4 regions of the Rhizobium sp. CB3060 genome follow, and region 2 is predicted to be linked to each of the others. Evidence: predicted binding sites of a transcription regulator. Region 2 holds the regulator's gene; each other region holds the start of a gene.

Region 1 (3,693 bases), 1.1 Mb from region 2:
CATGATCGATAAAGCCGATCGGTGAATCCGCAATCGCCACACCGTCGGCCGGATAGATCGCATAGAGCGGCTCCTTGCCCATGCCGACAAGCTTGTCGTTGGTCTCCTTCAGCACCGCTTCGTAATTCCACATGGCATCGTAGAGCACGCCCTTGCCAGCGGAGTCCGTGTAGAGGTCCGCGAGCCAGCCGGAGGACCCGGACGAGCGTTCGACCCCAGCAAGCAACGCCCTGACGGTGCCTTGGAGGTCGGGCTTGTCGAGATCGCCCGGCTCGATGACGGGTTTATTGCCAAGCGCGCTGGAGAGCATAGCCAAATAGGCGCTCGCGCCTGAATTGGACTGGGTTGCCGAGGTCATGAGAAACTTCAGCGAGCCGCTCTTCACTGCCGCCAATATGTCCTTCATAAAGACCGGCTTGCCGATCCAGCCGAGCGCCTGTGCCTTGGATTTGCGCACGCCGAGGATGACCGGTGTCTGCGCCACCGAGGTCAGGGACTTCCCCCGGCGTTTGGTGTCGAACATGTCAACCCAGACGCTCGATGCCGGCCAGACCGCGTCCTGCTCGACACCCTCATTGCTTTGCAGCGCAAGGCCGATATCCAGCGTGCCTTCGTAGGTGAAGCTGCAGGTCGCGCTCTTCTGCTTGCAGAATTCTTCGACGATCGGCTGGATAACGGTGTTTTCCGAGCCGGAGACGATCGAGAACTTCGGTCCTGCGCCGGAATTGCAGCCCGTCAGGGCTAGAGCTGCCGTCAGCGCCAGGCCGGTGAGGAGTGTGCGGATCATCATGCCGCTCATCGCGCCTCGATCATCGCTTTCTTGAGATCGATGGTCATTTTCTCCATCTGCTGCTCAGCCTGAGCGCGCTTCCTGCGGCCTTCTTCCTGCACCTTCAGGACACCGTTGATCGTATCGATCAGGTCACGGTTGGCGGCAGCGAGCGTATCGATATCGACGATACCGCGCTGCGACTGCTGTTCGATGGCAATCGCCTGGTCCTTCATCATCTCGGACGCCTGTCGGATCATGTCGTTGGTGGCGTCGGTCACGGTCTTCTGCAGCTCAAGCGCTGATTTCTGCCTCGACAGCCCAAGCAGGATCACCATCTTCTGCTTCCAGGCCGGCACCGTCAGCGCCGACGTCGCCTGCAGGTTCTCGATCAGCGTCTCGTCACCGGCCTGCACGATGCGGATCTGCGGCAATTGCTGAATGCCGAGCTGGCGCGCCTGCTGCAGGTAGAACACCCGCTTCTCCAATCGGTCGAGGGCCTGCAAGCTGTCCTGATAGGTCTGAGCCTCCAGCATACCGCCGCCGGGATTGGCAGCCGCGGCCTCGGCGGCACTTTTCAACTTCGGCAGTTCGACACTGCGAAAACGCTCTGCGAAAGTCTTGCCAGCCTGCACATAGGCGTCGAGCTGCAGGATGGACTGCTTCGTCTCCTCGTGAAGATCGTCGAGAAGTGCGATGTCGCGGCGCAGCGTATCCTTATGCCGGTCGAGCTCGAGGCCAATGCGGTCGATCTGGCCGGCCACATCCTCGAATTCCTCCTTGAAGCGCTCCAGGCGGGCCTTGAACGACGAGAATATTTTGGAAAGAAAGCCCTCATCCTTCAGCGATGCCGGGTCGAGCTTCTTCGACTTGATGATGATATCGGTCAGCAACTTGCCAACTTCGCCGAGATCCCGATTGCGGACCTCGCGGAGAATCCGGTCAGAATAGTCGGAGACAGACTGCTGGGCGCGGTCGCCATAAACAGAAATGCCGGCGCGGTCGGTCAGATCGATGGTGTCGCCGATGCGGGCGATTTCCGCCGGATCGGCGGCAACGACCGGCAAAGTGGTACTTGCGGTCGGGGCGAGATCAGTATTGGCCATAGCTCGTGCTTTCTCGTCTATCAACACGGACCTGGACTACGGAACATCTGCCGATCATTCTTCAATAACCGGCTCGGCCCGCATGGCCCGCTACAATTTCAGATCGGCACTGCGGAACTGAGACTCACTCAAGGGCGTGCCGAATGCTTCCCAGAATAGTGAAGCTTCGGACACAGTTTTATGACGAAGATTTGCCTTGTGGCCTGCGCCTCGCAAAGCCTATTGGCAGGCCTTGGTGTCGAGCACTTCAAGCTTGGAGAGCTTGCCGGTCAGAACGAAATCACCATAGTCCATGGTGAGGTCGCGGGTGATGCCGTTTTCATAGAGCTTGAACGACATGCGATAGACCGGAATGGCGTCGCCCTTGGATTTGTCGTTGAAATAGGCGACGGTAACCGGCCAGAACGGCGTTTTGGCGAAGATGCCGGCCTTTTCGGCATCGGGGTCATCGGTTGCAGGAGTCGCCTGCTTACCGACGACGGTTGTTGCGATCAACGACTTATCCCCATCATCGGAGCCGTCGAAAACCTCGGCCTCGAAGAAATTCCTGCCCAGCTTGGCATTATGGATGATGTCGAGCATATGCTCTGTCGGAAAGCGGCTCTGGATGAGTTCGATCTGCTTCGCTTTTGGCTGGGTCAGATCGACCTTAATCCCCTTCTGATCGTCGGCCGCCGCGCCGCGCACGTCCTTGTCGAGTTGATCGTCCGTATAGGATTTGGTCTCGAAGCGGAAAGTGCGCTTGACGAGATCCTCGAATGTGGTCGTCTGCTGGTCGCTGACGCGCGTTGAATCACCCGTGTCGATCTGTGTGACGAAACGGAAATTGGTAGTGAAACCGGTGCAATCGGAGCCGTCGAACTCATAGACCATACGGCCGAACATGCCGGCGATGCCCGATCGGTCTGATGCGTCCTTCAGTTCGAGATCGTAGACGGCGCGATGCGCGATCAACCCAGTCGGACCCGCCGCGGCGGCGGACACGCCCAGAGACGCGACGCCTAAACTCGAAACGATAACGGCGGCAAGACTCGAGCGGAACATTCATTATCTCCTGTTGGACTCGCACGCGATGCTATAAGAACGCTTCGGCTAGAGTGAGGCGGCCCGTCATCAATTCGTCATCTCGCTCTGCCTTTTGATTTGGCGTTATCTCGTCCAAGATCGCCTCGCGCCCGGCAAAGGGAATCTAAGCTTGATGCCGGATTTTTGAAGATTTTACAACAAAACGGGAGATGAAAATGTCCGACGCTATCGAGAGCCGTCTGAAGGAGCTTGGCATCGTCCTGCCTCAGGCCGCTGCGCCGGCCGCAAACTATGTACCCTATGTCATCAGCGGCAATCTTCTTTATTTGTCCGGGCAGTTGCCGATGGAAAACGGCAAGCTCGGCGTCACCGGCCTTCTCGGCAAGGATGTCGACGTTGCCGGCGGCCAACGCGCTGCCGAGCTTTGCGCCATCAATATCCTCGCCCAGGCGAAGGCGGCCTTGGATGGCGATCTCGGCCGCATCAAGCGCATCATCAAGCTGAACGGTTTCGTCGCTTCGGTACCCGAATTCGTCGAACAACATCTTGTGATCAACGGCGCGTCCAATCTTCTGGCAAATGTACTTGGCGACGCTGGCAAGCATGCGCGCGCCGCGGTCGGCATGGCGGCGCTGCCGCTGAACGCCGCCGTCGAGATCGATGCCATCATGGAAATCGCATAATGAGCAAGATTGCCTGGCTTACCGAACGTCCTGTCGCCCATCGCGGCTATCACGACATGAACAAGCAGGTTTGGGAAAACACGCTGTCGGCCTTTGGCCGGGCAATCGA
Region 2 (3,693 bases):
CTTATCGGCGAAGGTGGCCTCCGTCAGGCGCTTCGACAACTTCTCCTGGCCTGGCACCTCATAGAGGTTGGACAGGTGCCAGACCTTGTCGGCCTGCGACTTCAGCTCTGCAACCAGATGTGGATGGGCGTGGCCAAGCGAATTCACCGCGACGCCCGCGGCGAAATCGAGATAACGCTCGCCGGTCTCCGTGATCAGCCACACGCCCTCGCCTCGCTCGAACCGCAGCGGAGCACGCATATAGGTGTCATAAAGCGGCGCGGTTTCAGCCATGGCGCATTCTCCTCAATCACAACCTTTAGGGCCAATCGTTTCCTTCGAATGAAACGGGCCCGGAAAAATCAAAAATGCCGCCTTGCGGCGGCATGGGCACTATTGATGTTTTGCACTGCGATGTCAACAAAACTGGCGATTTAGCAGGTGCGGCAGAGCACCTCTCGATGGATGGCATGTCTTCGACAACTTATATTGCATAAATGCCACTCACGTATAGCAAGTTGGGGAAAACCTCGAAATCGATTCCTCAAGATTCCCGCGACTCTTGTCACGGAGTCAGCCTCACACTAGGTTAAAAACCAATTACTAGACTGCATGCGGCGGAACTAGTCACCACAATTTTAAAGCGTTTCACGCCTCGACCCAATTCGAGGCAATGGTGAGGGATTCTGCCATCAGAAACGCGATAGCGGAGACAGGGCATGAATTGGACAGACGAACGCGTCGAGAAGCTGAAAAAGCTGTGGTCCGAAGGTTTGAGCGCCAGCCAGATCGCGGCACAGCTCGGTGGTGTCAGCCGTAATGCCGTCATCGGCAAAGTGCATCGCTTGAGCCTGCCGGGCCGAGCGAAGGCCGGTGGTGCGGCAACCACAGCTCGAGCGCCGAAGCGCAATACCTCGGCCCCACGCGCGCCGAATTACGCCTCGCGCGTTGCAACCCGCACGGTTACCCGCCAGCAGGGTGCGACGATGCTCAAGGAAGAGGTCGAGATCGATACGGTCAGCGAAGTCGAATATCGTCCGGCCGCCAATGTGGTCGTTCCGATCTCGCGCCGCCTCGGCCTGACGGAGCTCACGGAGCGCACCTGCAAGTGGCCGGTCGGCGACCCGCTGAAGGAAGATTTTCACTTCTGCGGCAATGACAGCCCGGACTCTTCGCCGTACTGCACCTACCATCAGCGGCTGGCTTACCAGCCGGTGCATGACCGGCGCCGGGCCGCGCACTGAACCACACCAGACAAAGGAAAAACGGGCCGAAAGGCCCGTTTTCTGTTTCCGCCGCTATGTTGGATGGCCAATCGGGTTGCCCCGATCAGGCCTCCCCCATCAGGCCTCCATGGAATAACCCGCGCCGCGAACGGTGCGGATGACGTCCTGCATGTTGGAGAAATTCAGCGCCTTGCGCAGGCGGCCGACATGCACGTCGACGGTGCGTTCGTCGACATAGATATCATGCCCCCACACGCCGTCGAGCAACTGAGACCGAGAGAAGACGCGGCCGGGGGACGACATCAGGAATTCCAGAAGGCGGAATTCCGTCGGCCCCAACCGCACTTCACGGCTCTTTCGGTGGACGCGATGGGTTTCGCGGTCCAGTTCGATATCGCCGCAGCGCAGTACCGTGGACAGGACCTCCGGGCGGGCTCGGCGCAACATCGCCTTGACGCGGGCCATCAGTTCCGGCGTCGAGAACGGCTTGACGACATAGTCGTCCGCGCCGGTGGAAAGGCCGCGCACGCGCTCGCTTTCCTCGCCGCGAGCGGTGAGCATGATGATCGGCAGGCGCTCCGTCTCCGGCCGCATGCGCAGCCGACGGCAGAGCTCGATGCCGGACACGCCGGGGAGCATCCAATCGAGGATCAGAAGATCGGGGATGCGCTCCTGGAGGCGCAGCTCAGCTTCGTCGCCTCTCAGGATAGTGTCGACCTCGAAGCCCTCGGCCTCGAGGTTATAGCGCAGCAGAACGCTTAGCGCTTCCTCGTCTTCTACAACAGCAACTCTCGGAACCATGCGCCTCTGGTCTCCTTCTCTTGGTGTCTACTTTATTCCGTTACCGAACCGACGGTGTTGGCGGTATCGTCCTTCGGGCGCTCGCCTTCGGGCTGGGCACCGGTCGCCATGTAATAGATCGTCTCGGCGATGTTCGTGGCATGGTCGCCGATGCGCTCGATGTTCTTGGCGCAGAAAAGAAGATGCGTGCAGGTGGTGATGTTGCGCGGATCCTCCATCATGTAGGTCAGCATCTCGCGGAAGAGCGAGGTGTACATGGCGTCGATTTCCTCGTCGCGTTCGCGGATCGACACGGCCTTGTCAGGTAAACGGGTCGAGTAGACGTCGAGCACTTCCTTGAGCTGGACGAGCGCCAGTTCGGAGAGGTGTTCGATGCCGCGGGCGAGACGACGCGGAACGCCGGTGCCCTGCACGGCGATGACGCGCTTTGCGGTGTTCTTGCCGAGATCGCCGACGCGCTCCAGATCGGCGGCGATGCGGATGGAGCCCATGATTTCACGCAGGTCCGCAGCCATCGGCTGACGGCGGGCGATGGTGACGATCGCCTTGTCGCCGACTTCGCGCTCGGCGTGGTCGAGAATGACGTCATCGGAGATGACCTTCTGCGCAAGGCTGGCATCGCCGTTTACCAGGGCGCGGACGCTGTCGCTGACCATCTGCTCCGCCAGGCCGCCCATTTCGGAAATGCGGCGCGTCAGGAACTTCAGGTCTTCGTCGTAAGCGGAGAGAATGTGTGTTGAGACCATTTTTTTATCCTCTAGGTGAAAGATGTGAAAGGAACCGCGCGGGGAGCATCATCAGCCAAAACGGCCCATGATGTAATCCTGCGTGCGGTAATCATCGGGATTGGTGAACATCTTATCGGTATCGTTCTCCTCGACCAGATGGCCGAGATGAAACATTGCGGTACGTTGCGAAACGCGGGCTGCCTGCTGCATGGAATGCGTCACGATGACGATCGTGAAGTTTTCCCGCAGCTCATGAATGAGTTCCTCGACTTTGGCGGTGGCGATCGGATCGAGCGCGGAGCACGGCTCGTCCATGAGAATGACCTCGGGACTGACCGCGACGGCGCGGGCGATGCAGAGGCGTTGCTGCTGACCGCCAGAGAGGCTGGTGCCGGCATCATAGAGCCGATCCTTCACCTCGCCCCACAGCCCGGCCTTCTGCAGACTGGTTTCGACGATATGGTCGAGATCGCTCTTGGACCGATGCAGCCCATGGATACGCGGACCATAGGCCACATTCTCGTAGATCGACTTCGGAAACGGATTGGGCTTCTGAAACACCATGCCGACGCGGGCACGCAGCTCGACGACATCGATTGAGTTGTCGTAGATATCCTGATCGTCGAGCGTGATTTTGCCGGTGACGCGGCAGGTGTCTATCGTATCGTTCATGCGGTTGAGGCAACGCAGGAAGGTGGACTTGCCGCAGCCGGAAGGACCGATCAGCGCGGTGACAGTGTTGGCGCGGATGTTCAGATCCACGTCGAACAGCGCGCGCTTCTCGCCATAATGGACCGAGACGGCCTGACCGATCATCTTGTAGGGGATCGTTATCATCTTCCTGGCCAGTGCTTTTTCGCTCGCGGCTTCCGTCATCATGTTCATTCCATCGCCTCCCGTCACCAGCGCCGCTCAAAGCGACGGCGCAGCAGGATGGCCCCGATGTTCATCGCAACAAG
Region 3 (3,693 bases), 1.5 Mb from region 2:
ATAGATCGATGCAAACGTGTACATCACGGCATGGCTCGACTGCTGTATCGACACACCGATCATGGTGATCAGCAATTGCGGCGAGCGCAGCCCACCGCCGGTCGGCGCCTGCAGGTTGATCGGCTGATTGCGCCGGCGTGTCGGCCCGATGCGCGGACAGAAGAAAGCCATCATGGTTGTCAGGAAGAAGCCCCCGACCATGGTGGGCAGAACCATGGTGGCACCCCATTTGCCGATCATCTGACCGCCGATAAGGGTCGAGAAGATGAAGGCGATCGATCCCCAGACGCGCATCGATCCATAATCGAACCCCCAGCGCCGCACGCCGGAAATGGCAATCGATTCTACGACAGGGACGTAAGGCGCGTATGTCGCCCCCTGAATGGCGTAGACCAGCAACACCGGCCAGAAATCATTCGTCCAATAAAGCGCGATCGCCGTCAGCAGTGACAATGCGCCCGACCAGAACAACACGTTCGCGCGTTCATCCACGCGATCGGCAAGTATTCCGACAATGGGCACGACGAGAACGCGCACCACCATCGGCACGGCGAGGATAAGACCGATCTCGCGGTCACCGAAATTCAGTCCCGTCAGCCAAACCGGGAAAAACGGCAGAGCAATGCCGTTGACGAGCAACGGAGCACAATAGGACAAGGCGGTGCGCAGACGAAAATGCGGAGGCGCGCCCTCGCCCGGGAGAGATTTTGTCGCGGGAATCATGACAGACCTGAAGGGAAACTGATTGTTCCCTATCACTCCATCGTGAATACGACTATGGCGAGAAATAGCCGAACCGAAACGTTTCGGATAAAATATGAGGCTGTCGTCAGATTGCAGCGATCAAGAATTGTGACGGGCCGTTATCGGACCCGTGAAGCGGCGCAAATTACGCCGCCTGTGCCCCGAGCGCTTCCGACACGTCCTCGACGGCGGCGCTGACCGGCTGTGCCTCGGTGATCGACTGCCAGGTGATCAGCTCGAACGTGCCGTCTTCATGCTCGGCGATCGCCGTGCAGCTTTCGACCCAGTCGCCTGTGTTGATGTAGCGGATGCCATCGAAGTCCTCGATGACGGCATGATGGATGTGGCCACAGATGACGCCGTCGGCATCGTTGCGCTTGGCCTCTTCGACCACGACACGCTGGAACTCGCCGATGAAATTGACCGCATGCTTGACCTGAAGCTTCGCCCAGGCCGAGAACGACCAATAGGGCATGTTCAGGCGGCGGCGAACGGCGGCAAGGCCGACATTGATCAGGATGGCCATATCGTAGGCCCAATCGCCGAGATAGGCGAGCAGGCGCGCGTTGCGAACGACGACGTCGAATTCGTCGCCATGCAGGACGAGATACTTCTTGCCGTCGGCGGTCTCGTGGATCGCCCGCTCGGCCACTTCGATGCCGCCGAAATGCATGCCGGGGAAATCACGCAGGAATTCGTCGTGATTGCCGGGGATATAGACGATGCGGGTGCCCTTGCGCGCCTTGCGCAGCAGTTTCTGCACCACGTCGTTGCAATCTTGCGGCCAGTACCAAGTGCGCTTCAGCCGCCAGCCGTCAACGATATCACCGACAAGGAAGATGGTGTCCGCTTCGTGATGACGCAGAAAATCGATCAGATAGTCCGCCTTGGCTGCTTTCGAGCCCAGGTGCACGTCAGAAATGAATAGCGTTCGAAACCGCCTGACATTCATGTTTTCATTCACGAACTCAATGTCCGTGCCCTATCCTACGTTGGCTATTCCAAAATCAGACTCGTGTTTCAGGATGATGACAAATCCTGTGCTAGAGGCCTGTTGCGGACGATCAGCCGCGCTTTGCAGCTATGGCGAGATCCGGCCGATCGGTTGTGAAACTTGCGACGCCGAGGCGAAACATCGCCCTTGCCGCTTCACTCGTATGCGCCGCCCAGCCATGCACCGTCACGCCGCTTTTCCGAAAAAGGTCCATCACTTCGGCATCGATGGTGTCGGCCCGCAAGGCAATCTCGTGGACGCCAAACCGGCCAAGCGCGGCAAGAATACCTCTCCAGCCGATTTGCGCGGCTGTCTGCGGCGAACAGAGAAAGATGAGGCCGAGAAGCTCGCCGACATTCAGGCCACGCTCCTCAAGCGCGGCACTGAAGGCTTCCAGGCGCGGGAGCGCGAAACTGGTCACCATTGTCCGCTTCAGCATGTCGGTCGCCAGCAACTCGTCCGCAATACGGCCTTCCATGCCGGCATAGGGTTTGCCGTCCAGCCTCGTCTTGATCTCCAGCCGAAGGTCGACCGCGGACGGCCCGAAGATGTCGATGGTTTCGGCAAGTGTCGGGATGGTCTCGCCGCCGCTGCCGATGACGATATGGCGCATCAGTTCGTCATAGCTTAAATCGGCGATCGCGCCCTTGCCGCCCGTCATGCGGTCGATCAGCGCGTCGTGATGGACGACGAGCTTGTCGTCACGCGTCTGATGCACGTCGAATTCGACGAGATCGACATCGAGTTTAGCGGTTTCGGAAAAGGCGAGCCGGGTGTTTTCGGGCCAAAGATGCGAACCGCCGCGGTGGGAAGCGATGAGGGTCATGAGGGCTCCTCTGTTTTTTGCCCTCATAGGCTCACGCCATGAACCCCTTATGACGCATTCACTTTTCGCTTACCATCGGGCTCGAATGTCACCGTTGCGGGACAAGAAAAACAATTGTGAAAACGGCGCTGCAAAAAACCTTTCCTCTGCGTCAATTGCATACTGTGCACCCTGAGTGATTGATGTATGCAGGGACTCAAAAAGCGCGAGTGCGCAAGCAGAAACGGAGAAGCGTGATGGATACGCACGACACATCGAAGGCAGCCAAGAACATGGCGAGCGGCAATCTCGACGAACAGGCTCTCTTCTTTCATCGCTATCCCCGCCCCGGCAAGCTGGAAATCCAGGCGACGAAGCCGCTCGGCAACCAGCGTGACCTGGCGCTTGCCTATTCTCCCGGCGTTGCCGCGCCCTGCCTTGCCATCCGCGACAATCCGGAAACGGCTTTCGACTACACCTCGCGCGGCAATCTCGTCGCGGTCATATCCAATGGTTCGGCCGTCCTCGGTCTCGGCAATATCGGTCCGCTTGCCTCCAAGCCGGTGATGGAAGGCAAGGCCGTACTCTTCAAGAAATTTGCCGGCATCGACGTCTTCGACGTCGAAATCGCCGCGCCTACCGTCGATGAGATGGTCAGCACGATTTCGGCGCTGGAGCCGACCTTCGGCGGCATCAATCTCGAGGACATCAAGGCGCCCGAGTGCTTCGACGTTGAACGTCGCCTGCGTGAGAAGATGGAAATCCCGGTCTTCCACGACGACCAGCACGGCACTGCCATCATCGTTGCCGCCGCTATTCTCAACGGGCTGGAATTGGCCGGGAAGAAGATCGAGGAGGTCAAGATCGTCGCCTCGGGCGCTGGCGCCGCCGCGCTCGCCTGCCTCAACCTGCTGGTGATCCTTGGCGCCAAGCGCGAAAACATCTGGGTCCACGATATCGAGGGCCTCGTCTATGAGGGCCGTACCGAGCTGATGGACGAATGGAAGTCCATCTACGCGCAGAAGAGCGACAAGCGCGTGCTTGCCGAGTCGATCCCCGGCGCCGACGTCTTTCTGGGCCTCTCCGCCGCCGGCGTGCTGAAGCCCGAGCTGCTGGAGCAGATGGCGGAAAAGCCGCTGATCATGGCGCT
Region 4 (3,693 bases), on a different replicon from region 2:
CGTCGGAACTGGGTTTCTAAAGGGCCTCTGAAAGCGCGCCGCGCCAGAATTACATCCCGTCATCAGCGGCAGGCCGCGGTCGGAAAGCGAGGTATTTGTTGTTTGGATGTGAGCCTACCGGAACATCACATCCAGATGCTGACGGTCTTGCGCGACTATCCGGCACGTGGTTTCGAATCCCTCTCCCGGGATGCTCAACACGAACTCCGATGGGATGCCCAAAGCAGTCGACACGACGAGGTTCGCACCATCAGGTCCGAGAGAACGGATCGTGCAATCGAAGCTCGAGTGCCTTTCGTTGAAAATGATTACGCCGGCTTTAAGCACCCGACGCCGCGCACTTTGGTGCGACCCGGAGCGAGCGGCGAATGATTCGCAGCGATTACGACCGGCCTGCTTGGCGTGATACATAGCAGCGTCAGCTTGGGCGAGAAGCGTATCGATGTCCTTCGTGATGATCGACATCGCGGTCACGCCAAAACTCGCGGTAACCGGCACCGTGTTTTCTGCAAGTTGGGCCGGAACTGCATCCAGCGCGCTGCGAAGCTTTTCAGCCACCTTAAACGCAGCAGCCTGGTCAATATGCGGAAGGAGAATTGCAAATTCTTCACCACCCAAACGCCCAAGCAGATCGTCCGCTCGGAGCTGCTCTCGGCACGTCTTGATCACCGACTTGAGCACCTCGTCGCCCGCCGCGTGGCCATAGGTGTCGTTGATCCTTTTGAAGTGGTCGACATCGAGCACGATACACGCCACGTCATGATGATGGCGAGCCGCAAGGGAAAGCAGACGGCTGGCCTCCTCGTTGAAAGCGCGACGGGTCAGCGCGCCCGTTAGGACGTCGATGGCCGCCGACTGCAGCAACTCGGCGCGATCAATTGCGACGCCCGCAATCTCCTCCAGGATCGCCAGATCCTTGTTTCCAAATGACCGCGGCTGACGGTCGATGGCGCAGACGGTTCCCACGGTATGACCATCACGGGTCTTGAGAGGAACGCCGGCGTAAAACCGGATATGCGCTTCTCCCGTCACGGCAGGATTGGACGCAAACCGGGGATCGCGGCTCGCATCGGGCACGACGATCGGCTGTTCGCAGTCCACCACGTAGCGGCAGAACGTGTCTTCCCTGGGCACCTCGTCTGCCGGCAATCCCAAACAGGCCTTGTACCACTGACGGTGGGCGTCGATGAACGAGACGATGCCAATATCGACTGTGAACACCTGCTTGATGAGGCGAGCCAGCCGTTCGAACCCCTCGTCTCTAGGCGTGTCTAATATGTCCAGCCGATCGAGAGCGGCCAGGCGGTCGAGTTCGCGCCGCGCTGCCTCATCGGATAATCTTCCAAATGCACGTACAGCCGACATCGACCCGACACCTTTCAAAGCAGATTGCTATCCAGCCGTAAATTGCGCAGGGGAATGTCGTCAAGCTGGAGTCCGGACATGCTGTCGCAACGCTTAAGATTTTGCTGCCAACGAAGGAAGCACGTGGACGGCTGGTGGTTGTTCAAATATCGGGGTCTGTAGCCAAAATCCCTCTGCCACGGGCAAAGCTACACCTGCCGGCAGCATGTGGTTTCCAGCCAAGCTCCTGACAATCACAAAGCCAGCAGCAAACGCATATGCCGATGAAAGTCTCGGCGGCTGACCGAAAATGCAACAGGATATCTGCTCGCCTTGAAAGGAATCGGAACCATTAGCCAGGTGGTTTGTTGCCAGAACTATGTTTCAGAAGCGGCCGTTCACTCGAAAGGAGCTTATCGCATCGGACAGTCGCCGACGATCGATTTGCACGGAGAAATTCAGGAAGAGAAGAGACGCATGGCAAAAATGCCATTCTGTGCAAGTGTTTCGAACATCCGACAGCCTGTCACATCCTTGTCATGAAATGCGTCGACATCTCGTCCCAGATCAGGAGCGGGTACCCAAATGGATTATTTCAGACGTTTCAACTTTCTGTTCGCAACGCCGGCTTTCGACAGCGATGACCTGGAGGGCGCCCGCTACAACCAGATCATCGAGGAGATCCAAGGCTCCGGCTTTGAGGTGGTGCGCGCACGAAACCTCGAAGATGCGGAGATCGCCGTACAGACGGACGCCGCCATCGGCTGCATGCTAGTCGACTGGGGCAAAAAGGGGCTCGAGGGCAAAACGGCCTCCCTCATCAACCTAATGCGCCGGCGCGGCCTGGAATTCCCCATCATCCTGCTGATCCGCCGTAAGCGCTTCGAGGATGTGCCGGTAGAGGTCCTCGATTTCATCGATGGCTATGTCTTCCTATCGGAAGAAACGCCCGCCTTCATCGCCAAGAGCCTCATCAGCCGGCTCAAGCAATATGCCGAGACGCTGAAGACGCCGTTCTTCGGTGCACTGGTCGATTATGCCGAGGAAGGCAATCACCTTTGGACCTGCCCCGGGCACAATGGCGGCATCTTCTACAGCCGCAGCCCGATCGGGCGGGTCTTCATGGAGCATCTCGGCGAAGCGGTGTTTCGCGACGATCTCGACAATTCCGTGCTCGACCTCGGCGACCTGCTGACTCACGAAGGACCGGCGCTCGCTGCACAAAAGGAAGCAGCCAAAATCTTCGGCGCCGAGAAGACCTATTTCGTCCTGAACGGCACCTCCACGTCCAACAAGGTCGCGCTCTCCGCACTCGTCACCGATGGCGATCTCGTGCTGTTCGATCGCAACAACCACAAGGCCGCCCATCACGGCGCCTTGATGATCTCGGGCGGCATTCCGGTTTACATGCCGACCATACGCAACCTCTATGGCTTGATCGGTCCCATCGATTTCGCGGTCATGGACGAGGACGCCCTGCGCGAGCGCATCCGCACGCACCCGCTGGTGAAAGACCCGGAGGCTTACAAGAAGCCGCGCCCATTCCGCGTTGCTGTCGTGGAACAGTGCACCTATGACGGTACCATTCACAATGCCGAGATGATCCTCAAGCGCATCGGCCATTTGTGCGACTACATCCTCTTCGACGAGGCGTGGGCGGGCTTCATGAAGTTTCATCCGCTCTATGCCGGACGCTTTGCCATGGGCCTTTCCGATCTTGGCCCGGACGCGCCCGGCATCATCGCCACGCAATCCACCCACAAGCAGCTCGCAAGCTTCTCGCAGGCCTCTCAGATCCACATGAAGGACCGGCATATTACCGGCCAGAAGCGCCGCGTGGAGCACCGTCGCTTCAACGAAAGCTTCATGCAGCACGCCTCGACCTCGCCCTTCTATCCGCTGTTTGCCTCGCTCGACGTGGGCGCGCAGATGATGAAGGGCCGCTCGGGCGAAGTGCTGTGGGACGATACGATCCGCCTCGGCATCGAGCTGCGTAAGAAGATCCGCGCAGTGCGACGCGAATTCGAAGAGAAGGAGCATCGTCCCGAGCGCCGCTGGTTCTTCGAGCCCTTCGTGCCGGATCGGGTGGCGATCCCGGATGTATCGAGCCACGGCGCGGTGCATGAAGTGCCGTGGGAAAGCGTCTCTACCGACCAGCTCGCCACCAATCCCGCCTTCTGGCATCTGACGCCCGACGCAGCGTGGCACGGTTTTTCCGCAATGGAGCCGGGCTTTGCCATGACCGATCCGAACAAGCTCACCCTGCTGACCCCCGGCTTCGACCGGGCGAGCGGAAAATACACCGAGCATGGCATACCGGCGCCGGTGGTCGCGCAATATCTGCGCGAA

What was found. The regulator PhoB, encoded in region 2, activates phosphate uptake and scavenging genes when phosphate is short. The targets are predictions, from matches to a motif close to TGTCATNNANCTGTCAT.
Region 1: the regulator PhoB is predicted to act here: its motif matches at 2,045-2,061, upstream of N2601_RS06275 (toxic anion resistance protein).
Region 3: the regulator PhoB is predicted to act here: its motif matches at 1,762-1,778, upstream of N2601_RS07855 (UDP-2,3-diacylglucosamine diphosphatase).
Region 4: the regulator PhoB is predicted to act here: its motif matches at 1,869-1,885, upstream of N2601_RS27340 (Orn/Lys/Arg family decarboxylase).

The regions. Positions count from the first base shown of each region.
Region 1 is NZ_CP104158.1:1,261,335-1,265,027, reverse strand. It holds gene N2601_RS06280 (VWA domain-containing protein) at 1-790, opposite strand, end outside; gene N2601_RS06275 (toxic anion resistance protein) at 796-1,875, opposite strand; gene N2601_RS06270 (cell envelope integrity EipB family protein) at 2,095-2,919, opposite strand; gene N2601_RS06265 (RidA family protein) at 3,117-3,584, shown strand; gene N2601_RS06260 (glycerophosphodiester phosphodiesterase) at 3,584-3,693, shown strand, end outside.
Region 2 is NZ_CP104158.1:134,377-138,069, reverse strand. It holds gene N2601_RS00700 (aspartate aminotransferase family protein) at 1-273, opposite strand, end outside; gene N2601_RS00695 (GcrA family cell cycle regulator) at 699-1,223, shown strand; gene phoB (phosphate regulon transcriptional regulator PhoB) at 1,323-2,006, opposite strand; gene phoU (phosphate signaling complex protein PhoU) at 2,039-2,752, opposite strand; gene pstB (phosphate ABC transporter ATP-binding protein PstB) at 2,804-3,619, opposite strand; gene pstA (phosphate ABC transporter permease PstA) at 3,634-3,693, opposite strand, start outside.
Region 3 is NZ_CP104158.1:1,602,564-1,606,256, forward strand. It holds gene N2601_RS07850 (MFS transporter) at 1-723, opposite strand, end outside; gene N2601_RS07855 (UDP-2,3-diacylglucosamine diphosphatase) at 890-1,696, opposite strand; gene N2601_RS07860 (glycerophosphodiester phosphodiesterase) at 1,809-2,564, opposite strand; gene N2601_RS07865 (NADP-dependent malic enzyme) at 2,801-3,693, shown strand, end outside.
Region 4 is NZ_CP104159.1:1,746,997-1,750,689, forward strand. It holds gene N2601_RS27335 (sensor domain-containing diguanylate cyclase) at 115-1,365, opposite strand; gene N2601_RS27340 (Orn/Lys/Arg family decarboxylase) at 1,930-3,693, shown strand, end outside.